2 regions of the Bacillus sp. T-10(2022) genome follow, and region 2 is predicted to be linked to the other one. Evidence: a T-box and tRNA genes for the amino acid it is inferred to sense, from the RefSeq annotation. Region 2 holds a T-box; the other holds one or more tRNA genes.

Region 1 (6,263 bases), 1.6 Mb from region 2:
TTTGCAGCAAATGATATCGAAGGGAAAAATAGAGTGGATATACCAAACAAAAAGCAAAAGGAATATGAAGATACATTAGAAGAAGAAAATATCGATTCCCAGCTTGGAGACATTCCTTATAAACAAAAAGATAGTTATATCAATGAAAAGAAATGAAAAAAAGAAGCATACATGAATGTATGCTTCTTTTTTGTTATGACCCGTACGGGATTCGAACCCGTGTTACCGCCGTGAAAGGGCGGTGTCTTAACCGCTTGACCAACGGGCCAAATGGCGGAGAAGGAGGGATTTGAACCCTCGCGCCGCTCGCGCGACCTACACCCTTAGCAGGGGCGCCTCTTCAGCCTCTTGAGTACTTCCCCATGGCTCCGCAGGTAGGACTCGAACCTACGACCGTTCGGTTAACAGCCGAATGCTCTACCACTGAGCTACTGCGGAACAATATGAATATGGTGGGCCTAAATGGACTCGAACCATCGACCTCACGCTTATCAGGCGTGCGCTCTAACCAGCTGAGCTATAGGCCCATATTTGGAGCGGGTGAAGGGAATCGAACCCTCATCATCAGCTTGGAAGGCTGAGGTTTTACCACTAAACTACACCCGCGAAATGGGGCGACTGATGGGAATCGAACCCACGAATGCCTGAACCACAATCAGGTGCGTTAACCACTTCGCCACAACCGCCGTAATAAGATATGGTGGCTCAGGACGGAATCGAACCGCCGACACAAGGATTTTCAGTCCTTTGCTCTACCGACTGAGCTACTGAGCCACATTTGTATTAAATTTAAAAAATGGCGGTCCCGACGGGAATCGAACCCGCGATCTCCTGCGTGACAGGCAGGCATGTTAACCGCTACACCACGGGACCTAATAATTGCGGGGACAGGATTTGAACCTGCGACCTTCGGGTTATGAGCCCGACGAGCTACCGGACTGCTCCACCCCGCGACGGTAATAATGAAACGGTTTGCATCAAGTTTTCGTGTATATCGTTTTTTCGCTTCCTCTATGTAAGGTTGTTTAAAAACAACTTGCTGCTTTTAAAAAAATGGAGGAGGTAGAGGGATTCGAACCCCCGCGGGATTTGACTCCCCTGTCGGTTTTCAAGACCGATCCCTTCAGCCGAACTTGGGTATACCTCCACGGCTTTAAAAAAATGAATATGGTGGACCTTGTAGGACTCGAACCTACGACCGGACGGTTATGAGCCGTCTGCTCTAACCAGCTGAGCTAAAGGTCCTTATATTTATTGGTAGCGGCGGAGGGGATCGAACCCCCGACCTCACGGGTATGAACCGTACGCTCTAGCCAGCTGAGCTACACCGCCAATATAATATAAGTATCTGATTGAAAAATGGTGGAGCCTAGCGGGATCGAACCGCTGACCTCCTGCGTGCAAGGCAGGCGCTCTCCCAGCTGAGCTAAGGCCCCATTCATTAAAAATCACGTGGTCGGGAAGACAGGATTCGAACCTGCGACCCCTTGGTCCCAAACCAAGTGCTCTACCAAGCTGAGCTACTTCCCGCAATAAAAACATGGTGCGCCCGGCGGGAGTCGAACCTACAACCTTCTGATTCGTAGTCAGATGCTCTATCCAATTGAGCTACGGGCGCATATTATGATGGTGCCGAGGACCGGAATCGAACCGGTACGGTAGTCACCTACCGCAGGATTTTAAGTCCTGTGCGTCTGCCAGTTCCGCCACCCCGGCACATACGAAAAGTGGAGCGGAAGACGGGATTCGAACCCGCGACCCCAACCTTGGCAAGGTTGTATTCTACCACTGAACTACTTCCGCATGAAAGATGCGGGTGAAGGGACTTGAACCCCCACGCCTTGCGGCGCCAGATCCTAAGTCTGGTGCGTCTGCCAATTCCGCCACACCCGCATATAAAATGGTGAGCCATGAAGGATTCGAACCTTCGACCCTCTGATTAAAAGTCAGATGCTCTACCAACTGAGCTAATGGCTCGTGCTTGTACTATCTTAAAATGGTGCCGGCAAGAGGACTTGAACCCCCAACCTACTGATTACAAGTCAGTTGCTCTACCAGTTGAGCTACACCGGCAGGTGTAAAATGGTGGAGGATGACGGGATCGAACCGCCGACCCTCTGCTTGTAAGGCAGATGCTCTCCCAGCTGAGCTAATCCTCCATATAAAACCTGCTTGGCGACGTCCTACTCTCACAGGGGGAAACCCCCAACTACCATCGGCGCTGAAGAGCTTAACTGCCGTGTTCGGAATGGGAACGGGTGTGACCTCTTCGCTATCGTCACCAAACAATGTTAAAATTTTTTCAAGACATATATTATTATAACGTCTTTTTGAGAAAATGCAAGAAGAAATTTTCATTCCTTCAAAACTAGATAATAAGAAGGTATTTCATTTTTTAAAAAGCGTTGGTTAAGTCCTCGATCTATTAGTATCAGTCAGCTCCACATGTCACCATGCTTCCACCTCTGACCTATCAACCTGATCATCTTTCAGGGATCTTACTAGCTTGCGCCATGGGAAATCTCATCTTGAGGGGGGCTTCATGCTTAGATGCTTTCAGCACTTATCCCGTCCGCACGTAGCTACCCAGCTATGCCTTTGGCAAGACAACTGGTACACCAGCGGTGCGTCCATCCCGGTCCTCTCGTACTAAGGACAGCTCCTCTCAAATTTCCTGCGCCCGCGACGGATAGGGACCGAACTGTCTCACGACGTTCTGAACCCAGCTCGCGTACCGCTTTAATGGGCGAACAGCCCAACCCTTGGGACCGACTACAGCCCCAGGATGCGATGAGCCGACATCGAGGTGCCAAACCTCCCCGTCGATGTGGACTCTTGGGGGAGATAAGCCTGTTATCCCCGGGGTAGCTTTTATCCGTTGAGCGATGGCCCTTCCATGCGGAACCACCGGATCACTAAGCCCGACTTTCGTCCCTGCTCGACTTGTAGGTCTCGCAGTCAAGCTCCCTTGTGCCTTTACACTCTACGAATGATTTCCAACCATTCTGAGGGAACCTTTGGGCGCCTCCGTTACTCTTTAGGAGGCGACCGCCCCAGTCAAACTGCCCACCTGACACTGTCTCCCACCCCGATAAGGGGCGCGGGTTAGAATTTCAATACAGCCAGGGTAGTATCCCACCAACGCCTCCACCGAAGCTGGCGCTCCGGCTTCTCAGGCTCCTACCTATCCTGTACAAGCTGTACCAAAATTCAATATCAGGCTGCAGTAAAGCTCCACGGGGTCTTTCCGTCCTGTCGCGGGTAACCTGCATCTTCACAGGTACTATAATTTCACCGAGTCTCTCGTTGAGACAGTGCCCAGATCGTTACACCTTTCGTGCGGGTCGGAACTTACCCGACAAGGAATTTCGCTACCTTAGGACCGTTATAGTTACGGCCGCCGTTTACTGGGGCTTCGGTTCAAAGCTTCGCTTGCGCTAACCTCTCCCCTTAACCTTCCAGCACCGGGCAGGTGTCAGCCCCTATACTTCGCCTTGCGGCTTCGCAGAGACCTGTGTTTTTGCTAAACAGTCGCCTGGGCCTATTCACTGCGGCTTTTCTGGGCTATTCACCCTAAAAAGCACCCCTTCTCCCGAAGTTACGGGGTCATTTTGCCGAGTTCCTTAACGAGAGTTCTCTCGCACACCTTAGGATTCTCTCCTCGCCTACCTGTGTCGGTTTGCGGTACGGGCACCTTACATCTCACTAGAGGCTTTTCTTGGCAGCGTGGAATCAGGAACTTCGGTACTATATTTCCCTCGCCATCACAGCTCCGCCTTAATGGAAACGGGATTTGCCTCGTTTCCGGCCTAACTGCTTGGACGCGCATATCCAACAGCGCGCTTACCCTATCCTTCTGCGTCCCCCCATCGTTCAAACGATGTATAGGTGGTACAGGAATATCAACCTGTTGTCCATCGCCTACGCCTTTCGGCCTCGGCTTAGGTCCCGACTAACCCTGAGCGGACGAGCCTTCCTCAGGAAACCTTAGGCATTCGGTGGAAGGGATTCTCACCCTTCTTTCGCTACTCATACCGGCATTCTCACTTCTAAGCGCTCCACCAGTCCTTCCGGTCTGACTTCAACGCCCTTAGAACGCTCTCCTACCATCGACACCATACGGTGTCAATCCACAGCTTCGGTGATACGTTTAGCCCCGGTACATTTTCGGCGCGGAGTCACTCGACCAGTGAGCTATTACGCACTCTTTAAATGGTGGCTGCTTCTAAGCCAACATCCTGGTTGTCTAAGCAACTCCACATCCTTTTCCACTTAACGTATACTTTGGGACCTTAGCTGGTGGTCTGGGCTGTTTCCCTTTCGACTACGGATCTTATCACTCGCAGTCTGACTCCCAAGAATAAGTATTTGGCATTCGGAGTTTGACTGAATTCGGTAACCCGTTGGGGGCCCCTAGTCCAATCAGTGCTCTACCTCCAATACTCTCATCTTGAGGCTAGCCCTAAAGCTATTTCGGAGAGAACCAGCTATCTCCAGGTTCGATTGGAATTTCTCCGCTACCCACACCTCATCCCCGCACTTTTCAACGTGCGTGGGTTCGGGCCTCCATTCAGTGTTACCTGAACTTCACCCTGGACATGGGTAGATCACCTGGTTTCGGGTCTACGACCTCATACTCATTCGCCCTATTCAGACTCGCTTTCGCTGCGGCTCCGTCTCATCAACTTAACCTCGCATGAAATCGTAACTCGCCGGTTCATTCTACAAAAGGCACGCCATTACCCATTAACGGGCTTTGACTACTTGTAGGCACACGGTTTCAGGATCTATTTCACTCCCCTTCCGGGGTGCTTTTCACCTTTCCCTCACGGTACTGGTTCACTATCGGTCACTAGGGAGTATTTAGCCTTGGGAGATGGTCCTCCCTGCTTCCGACGGGATTTCTCGTGTCCCGCCGTACTCAGGATCCACTCAGGAGGGAACGAAGTTTCAACTACAGGGTTTTTACCTTCTTCGACGGATCTTTCCAGATCGCTTCATTTACCCCGTTCCTTTGTAACTCCATGTTGAGTGTCCTACAACCCCAAGAGGCAAGCCTCTTGGTTTGGGCTAATTCCGTTTCGCTCGCCGCTACTCAGGAAATCGCGTTTGCTTTCTCTTCCTCCGGGTACTTAGATGTTTCAGTTCCCCGGGTCTGCCTTCAGTACCCTATGTATTCAGGTAAAGATACTGTTCCATTACGAACAGTGGGTTTCCCCATTCGGAAATCTCCGGATCAAAGCTTACTTACAGCTCCCCGAAGCATATCGGTGTTAGTCCCGTCCTTCATCGGCTCCTAGTGCCAAGGCATCCACCGTGCGCCCTTTCTAACTTAACCGTTAAAAAAGATCTTACAGATGCTTTGAAAAAAATTAATTGCCTTCTATCTATTATCTAGTTTTCAAGGAACAAAGCAGAAAGAATCCATCACATCGTGATGACTGTCTTTCCTATTTGAATGAATTACTCATTCAAAACTGAACAAAACAAAAGCGCTCTCGTAATTATCCTTAGAAAGGAGGTGATCCAGCCGCACCTTCCGATACGGCTACCTTGTTACGACTTCACCCCAATCATCTGTCCCACCTTAGGCGGCTGGCTCCATGAAGGTTACCTCACCGACTTCGGGTGTTACAAACTCTCGTGGTGTGACGGGCGGTGTGTACAAGGCCCGGGAACGTATTCACCGCGGCATGCTGATCCGCGATTACTAGCGATTCCGGCTTCATGCAGGCGAGTTGCAGCCTGCAATCCGAACTGAGAATGGCTTTATGGGATTCGCTTACCTTCGCAGGTTTGCAGCCCTTTGTACCATCCATTGTAGCACGTGTGTAGCCCAGGTCATAAGGGGCATGATGATTTGACGTCATCCCCACCTTCCTCCGGTTTGTCACCGGCAGTCACCTTAGAGTGCCCAACTGAATGCTGGCAACTAAGATCAAGGGTTGCGCTCGTTGCGGGACTTAACCCAACATCTCACGACACGAGCTGACGACAACCATGCACCACCTGTCACTCTGTCCCCCGAAGGGGAAAGCCCTATCTCTAGGGTTGTCAGAGGATGTCAAGACCTGGTAAGGTTCTTCGCGTTGCTTCGAATTAAACCACATGCTCCACCGCTTGTGCGGGCCCCCGTCAATTCCTTTGAGTTTCAGCCTTGCGGCCGTACTCCCCAGGCGGAGTGCTTAATGCGTTAGCTGCAGCACTAAAGGGCGGAAACCCTCTAACACTTAGCACTCATCGTTTACGGCGTGGACTACCAG
Region 2 (6,263 bases):
ATATGTATTGGCAGCAGTGGAAGGAAGTTCTTTTTATAAGCTTCCAAAACTGATGCAGTTCCTTACTGGTAATATCGGTTACCATCATGTTCACCATTTAAGTCCAAGGGTACCTAACTATAAATTGGAAATGGCGCACAATAATACGCAGCCTTTAGAGAACGTTCCAACGATTACTCTTGCGACAAGCTTGCGCTCACTCCGTTTCCGTTTATGGGATGAGGAATCCAAGAATTTTGTCGGTTTCAAAGATATAAAATATTTAACGAAAAAAAGTGTTCCCGCTCAAGTGAAATCTGAACTGTAACGTTCATGTATCATTCCAGACTCCCTTAATAATCCTCGGATTTGGGGGAGTCTTTGCTTCATATAAGGAACTCGATAAAGGAGAGAACTTAAAATGATTCGAATTGTCATTGCAGAGAATCAGCAAATGCTGTTAGAGGCAATAAGTTCTCTACTCAATCTTGAAGAAGATATAGAAATTGTCGGGCAAGCGGGTAATGGAGAAGAAGCGGTGGCTCTTGTACACCAATTACAGCCTGATGTGTGTATCATGGATATGGAGATGCCTGTAATGAGCGGACTTGAGGCAGCAGAAGCATTAAGGTCAATTGAATGTAAAGTGGTCATTTTAACGACATTCCGAAGGACTGGTTATTTTCAACTCGCAATAAAGGCTAATGTAAGTGGTTATTTATTGAAGGATAGCCCGGGTGAAGAGTTAGCTTGCTCGATTCGCAGCATAATGGATGGCAAGCGAATATATTCCCCAGATCTTATAGATGAGTCTTCCAGCAATAATGGCCGGGATATGGGAGTGTTAGGTTTGTTAGCCGATGGTCAATCAAAAATTGAGCCGTCTAATCAGCAAAGCGGCACAATTGGGACAGTAAGGAAATATTTTTCCACCATCAAGGATAAAATGAAGTTACCGGCAGGTTAGATTTGTTACTTAATTCTGTTGACACGTTTTTTTAAATTGTGTACGATGGATTAAATTATAATATTGAAAATTCTGTGATGAAGAGAGTAGTTCATTTTGAAATGGAAAGCGAGTTAGGGATGGTGGGAGCCTAATGCAGGACGGATGAATGAAGCGCACTTTGGAGAAATTTCTTGAACCGTTTAGTAGGGAATATCGGGGAGTCACCTCGTTAACAATGGAAAGTGGTCACAATTTGTGGCAACTAGAGTGGTACCACGGGAATTCATGCTCTCGTCTCTTATTTAGAGGCGGGGGCTTTTTTGTTTAGGAGGGAAAATGACGATGAATAAACCAATTGCAGAATTGATTTCAACTGCTTTGAACAATGAAATGCCAGCAAGTGAAATAGAAAAATTAATGGAAAAGCCAAAATTGATGGATTTAGGTGATGTTGCCTTTCCATGCTTTACTCTTGCGAAAAAATTCAAAAAGTCGCCTCAGGTGATTGCGTCTGAAATAGCCCAACAATTAAATAGCAAGTTGATCCAAGAAGTGAACGTTGTGGGTGGTTATCTGAATATCTTCGTCAATCAACAGCTGGTGACGGAAAACGTGCTGCAAACGGTATTAAGTGAAAAGGATCAGTATGGTTCGATGCAGCCTGTACAGGAAAATGTCGTGATTGATTATTCCTCCCCGAATATTGCCAAACCTTTTTCCATGGGGCACTTACGCTCAACGGTCATAGGGAATGCACTGGCTAACATCGCCGAAAAAAATGGCTACAATGCCGTGCGTATTAATCATTTAGGAGATTGGGGCACGCAATTCGGCAAGTTGATTGTCGCGTATAAGCTGTGGGGCGACAAAGAGGCGATCGAAGCTTCGCCGATTCAGGAATTATTGAAGATCTATGTGAAGTTCCATGATAGAGCCGAAAGTGATGAATCGTTGAATGAACAAGCACGCGCAAGCTTCAAGTCGCTTGAAGATGGGGACGAGGAAGCACTGGCATTGTGGAAATGGTTCAGGGATGCGTCTCTAAAAGAGTTTGAGACGATTTATGATTTATTGGGCATCCGTTTTGATTCCTATGCCGGCGAAGCGTTTTACAATGACAAAATGGATGCGGTTGTCGGGGAACTAAAAGAAAAAGGCTTACTTACCCTATCCGAAGGTGCCTATGTCGTGCAATTGGAAGATATGCCGCCATGTTTGATTACGAAAACGGATGGTGCGACACTTTATGCCACGCGTGATTTAGCTGCCGCCATGTATCGTAAAAAACAGTATGAGGCGAAGAAAACATTTTATGTTGTCGGAAACGAACAATCCTTGCACTTTAAACAACTCTTTAACGTCATTGAAAAAATGGGGTATGAATGGGCAAAGGATTTGCAGCACGTAGCATTTGGCATGATGTTAAAAGACGGTAAGAAAATGTCGACACGTAAAGGGAAAGTCGTGCTCCTTGCGGATGTATTGGCAGAGGCGATCGAAACTGCGAAGCGCAATATTGAAGAAAAAAATCAAGCGCTTGAACAGAAAGAACTGGTTGCAAGACAGGTCGGTGTCGGAGCGGTAATTTTTAATGATTTAAAAAATAACCGCATGAACGATATTGATTTTTCATTAGAGCAAATGATGAATTTTGAGGGAGAAACGGGTCCATATGTACAGTACACTTATGCGCGAATTTCCTCATTGCTTGAAAAAGGTGAATTTAACGAGCAGGCCATCACTTTTGACGCTTTAGGTGAATATGCGTGGCCAGTCATCCAGCTGCTGGAGCAATATCCGAGCATTGTCCAAAAATCGTTTGAACAAGCCGACCCATCACAAATCGCGAAATTCAGCTTGCATTTATCGCGTGCATTCAATAAGTATTATGCACATACAAAGATCCTAGTTGAAGATGAATGGAAACAAATGAAACTCTCATTCGCTTTTTCCGTAGCGATTGTATTGAAGGATGCGCTAAGTTTATTGGGAATTTCCGCGCCGAAAAAAATGTAAAGGTAAAAGAAAGAATCCATTTTGAACTTTCAAAATGGATTCTTTAAAATCTTATTCGATGACATCGAACCATAAGGGAGATTTATCATCAATTTCACCGTTGTAATTGATCGTGATTTCTTCGCCAGCCTTTATGTCTTTATATGCATAAAAGTCTATCGTTAAATCATCTAAATTATTATCATACGTCGCATTCGGAGTGTATGAATGATTGAATAGCGATCCATTTCCCAATGCAATGGCCGTTTCATCGTCATCTCCCCAATAGAAACAGTGATGAAAGAGTGACGTTTTCTTTAAATATTTCCATTCGCTTTTCGGTGAAATGATGACAGGTGATGCCTCGATGAGTTCATCCTTTTTAATATCCCTTACCGCATATATTCCCCTGCCATATTTCCCCGTATTTTTAATACAGATTGGTGATACGGCCTCAATTGCTTTTTTCCAGTCCTGCTTGGCTTTCAGTTTTGTTTCGTCTAGGTCACCAAGATGCTTATTTAAGTAATCACTGCGATTGCGAATGAATTCGAAGATGAATTCTGGCTCCTTGTCAAATATATCCAATTTATTCTTTTTATATGGATCAAGAAGGATGTGAGGACGTATCGCCTGGTGCAGCGATAATACTTTATTTTCCATGTGATTCACAGTAAATGTGGTTTCCAATTGTTCAACCAAGAGGTCTTTGTAGAACTTACGGTATTCCGGAACCTGCAAGAGTAGATGACTAAGGTGATTTGTCCTTTTTCCTCCAATAGGGACATATGTGTGCTCCATGATCCCGCCACTGACCTTGCGTCCCCAAGTGGCATCATAATCCCAAGGAATGATTTCAAATAAGTTTGTTTCACTATTGCGATATAATGCATAGTTATGAGTGAAACCGTCGTTATTCATAGTACATACAGCTCCAGCCAGCCAGCGTAAGTATTTATGGATATCAAGATGCTGCGAGACTTCTTCAGGAAATTTGGCAAGCGGGGTGGTATTGATTTTTCTGATCAATTCAATAAGGTATTCATCATCGGACGGTTTTCCAAACGCTTGTTTATAGCCTGATACAAGGGATTCTTTTAGTTTCCCATCCCTTTCCAATGAAAAGTTGGCACTATTGTTGACTGCATAATAAATGGGACCGGCAGGAAGTCCTCTTTTTTCCAAAAAGAATTCATCAACGGACTCCAGTTGTAAATATACCCCTTTACAAGAGCCGTTACGGTATAAGTCAATATGCTGGCTATGGGGGGAAAGAATTCCAAGGTCTTGGAAGTAATCGAGTGAGAGTTTATTGCGAATGAGGGAAGGATCTTTGTATTCGGCATTGAGATGGATTTTGTGGGCGCCAAAGAATTTTTCTGGCTCGATGAAATCAATCCAATAGGATCTTTTCCTGAATTTTCGGGTATAAGAGCCCCGATAGGCAATATCGATATCATAAATGTCGTTTTCCACTTTCAAATAGGCGGGAATGGGGTCATTACTCCATACGTCCGCACGTAAATCTTCTAGATCTTCTTCTTCAATCATTAAGAAATAAGATGGAATATGATAAGGCATACACTCACCTTCCTTTCTTGAAGATGTATTATGGTCAAGCGCAAACATGTAATGTATGAAAAAATTCAACTTAATCAACCAGAGATTGATTAAGTTGAAGCATCTAAGAATTAACTACTATCTTCTTCTTTTTTTCTTTCCACATCCAGTGGAAGTACTTGAAGTAGTTGTGGTGCAAGTAGTTGTGGTGCCAGTAGTTGTGGTGCCAGTAGTTGTGGTGCAAGTAGTTGTGGTGCCAGTGGTTGTGGTGCCAGTAGATGTGCAGCCAGTGGACTTGCTACCAGTGGATTTGCTACCAGTGGACTTGCAGCCCTTGGACTTGCTTCCCTTGGACTTGCTTCCATTGGACTTGCTTCCAGTAGATGAGCTACAGCTGCTGCTGCCAGACGAACCGCCTTTTCCTTTTTTTCCTTTTTTTCCTTTCGCCATAAAGACCCCTCCTTTAATAAGGTTAATTACATGATATGCAGAATGGTACAAACTTGAACGTTGGTTAACGACAAACGGGCTAATAAAAATGGCGGAGAGTAAAATAGTAATGTAGAGTTATGGCAGGACAATTCAATTAGGGTGTCCGCCTTTTCTGAAATGAAAAATGCCCCTTACTCCCAAATGGGAATAAAGGGCATGTACCGTGAACATGTCACGGCGATCATGAATTAATAAGCCAAGCTGAATAGGGCTTTAATGTGTGATAGATAGCGAACATTACTTGCTTCTTTCATCAATGTAGCCGGAAGACCTTTAAGTGATGTGTTATTGGCCCCAACTGTTGCCACCGCATCCTTACGGCCAAGGCTCGCAAGTGTACCTGAGTTTACAGGTGAAAATGCTTCAAGTTTCTTGCCTTCAAAGGCTGCAAATAGGTTGTAACCAACAAGCTCACCCATTTGCCAAGCATTTTGAGCAGTAGGAGCGTATGGACGGCCGCCTTCTGGAGGGAAAGCAACGGCACTGTCCCCGACGACGAATACGTCTTTATGGGATTTGGATTGCAAGAACTCATTAACGGTTGCTTTGCCGCGGTCCACTTCAAGGCCTGATTCGCCTACGATAGGAAGGGCCGCAACTCCGCCTGTCCAAACAAGCGTATTGGCCGTTATCGTTTGTCCATCTTTCAATTCGATTTGATTGCCTTTAACACCCGTTACAGGCAGACCTGTCAAGAACTCAACGCCGCGTGCTTCCAAGCTTGTCATCGCACGTTCGATTAAGTGGTCAGGCAGGACCGGAAGGATTTTTGGACCAGCTTCCACAAGCTTGATTTTCAAGTCCTTGAAGTCCACTCCGAACTTTTTAGCGATTTTAGGGAAGTGATCCACGATTTCACCGATTAGCTCGACGCCCGTCAATCCGCCGCCGCCGATCACGATGGTTGCGTCCGCTTCATTATTTGTTTGTGCATATTCGCGAATGCGATCTTCGATATGTTTGTAGATCTTGTTTGCATCATTTACGGATTTCAAGACCATGCTGTTTTCCTCAAGTCCCGGAATGCCGAAGAATCCTGTTTGGCTTCCCAAAGCAACGACCAGGGCATCATAAGATAAAGTGGAACCATTGGCAAGTTTCACTTCTTTGTTATCGACTGAGAAAGACTCCACTTTGGAAATGACAAGGTCGATATCTTTTCCTTTGAAAAGCTTTTCCAACGGAATGGAAACGGCTTGTTCGGAAATGGATCCGCCTGCAAGACGGTGCAATTCGGTGATGATTTGGTGCGTTGGAAATTGGTTCACCACGGTAACCTGCACTTCAT

The links. A T-box is a leader RNA that pairs with one kind of tRNA and senses whether it is charged. The one in region 2 lies ahead of argS (arginine--tRNA ligase), so its partner is inferred to be a tRNA-Arg.
Region 1: it encodes a tRNA-Arg, which carries the amino acid that the T-box ahead of argS (arginine--tRNA ligase) is inferred to sense. The anticodon was not compared.

Annotation. Positions count from the first base shown of each region.
Region 1 is NZ_CP113518.1:5,019,107-5,025,369, forward strand. It holds gene OSJ91_RS24785 (TraR/DksA C4-type zinc finger protein) at 1-156, shown strand, start outside; tRNA gene OSJ91_RS24790 (tRNA-Glu) at 197-268, opposite strand; tRNA gene OSJ91_RS24795 (tRNA-Ser) at 272-362, opposite strand; tRNA gene OSJ91_RS24800 (tRNA-Asn) at 364-438, opposite strand; tRNA gene OSJ91_RS24805 (tRNA-Ile) at 451-527, opposite strand; tRNA gene OSJ91_RS24810 (tRNA-Gly) at 533-606, opposite strand; tRNA gene OSJ91_RS24815 (tRNA-His) at 611-686, opposite strand; tRNA gene OSJ91_RS24820 (tRNA-Phe) at 699-774, opposite strand; tRNA gene OSJ91_RS24825 (tRNA-Asp) at 798-873, opposite strand; tRNA gene OSJ91_RS24830 (tRNA-Met) at 880-953, opposite strand; tRNA gene OSJ91_RS24835 (tRNA-Ser) at 1,055-1,147, opposite strand; tRNA gene OSJ91_RS24840 (tRNA-Ile) at 1,169-1,245, opposite strand; tRNA gene OSJ91_RS24845 (tRNA-Met) at 1,256-1,332, opposite strand; tRNA gene OSJ91_RS24850 (tRNA-Ala) at 1,361-1,436, opposite strand; tRNA gene OSJ91_RS24855 (tRNA-Pro) at 1,454-1,530, opposite strand; tRNA gene OSJ91_RS24860 (tRNA-Arg) at 1,542-1,618, opposite strand; tRNA gene OSJ91_RS24865 (tRNA-Leu) at 1,628-1,716, opposite strand; tRNA gene OSJ91_RS24870 (tRNA-Gly) at 1,729-1,803, opposite strand; tRNA gene OSJ91_RS24875 (tRNA-Leu) at 1,812-1,893, opposite strand; tRNA gene OSJ91_RS24880 (tRNA-Lys) at 1,902-1,977, opposite strand; tRNA gene OSJ91_RS24885 (tRNA-Thr) at 1,998-2,073, opposite strand; tRNA gene OSJ91_RS24890 (tRNA-Val) at 2,084-2,159, opposite strand; rRNA gene rrf (5S ribosomal RNA) at 2,171-2,286, opposite strand; rRNA gene OSJ91_RS24900 (23S ribosomal RNA) at 2,406-5,338, opposite strand; rRNA gene OSJ91_RS24905 (16S ribosomal RNA) at 5,515-6,263, opposite strand, start outside.
Region 2 is NZ_CP113518.1:989,311-995,573, forward strand. It holds gene desA (Delta(5) desaturase DesA) at 1-307, shown strand, start outside; gene OSJ91_RS04835 (response regulator) at 401-946, shown strand; T-box leader at 1,012-1,230, shown strand; gene argS (arginine--tRNA ligase) at 1,265-2,944, shown strand; gene OSJ91_RS04845 (SET domain-containing protein) at 2,996-3,412, opposite strand; partial or broken gene OSJ91_RS04850 (CotH kinase family protein) at 3,425-4,504, opposite strand; gene OSJ91_RS04855 (hypothetical protein) at 4,560-4,967, shown strand; gene OSJ91_RS04860 (NAD(P)/FAD-dependent oxidoreductase) at 5,164-6,263, opposite strand, start outside.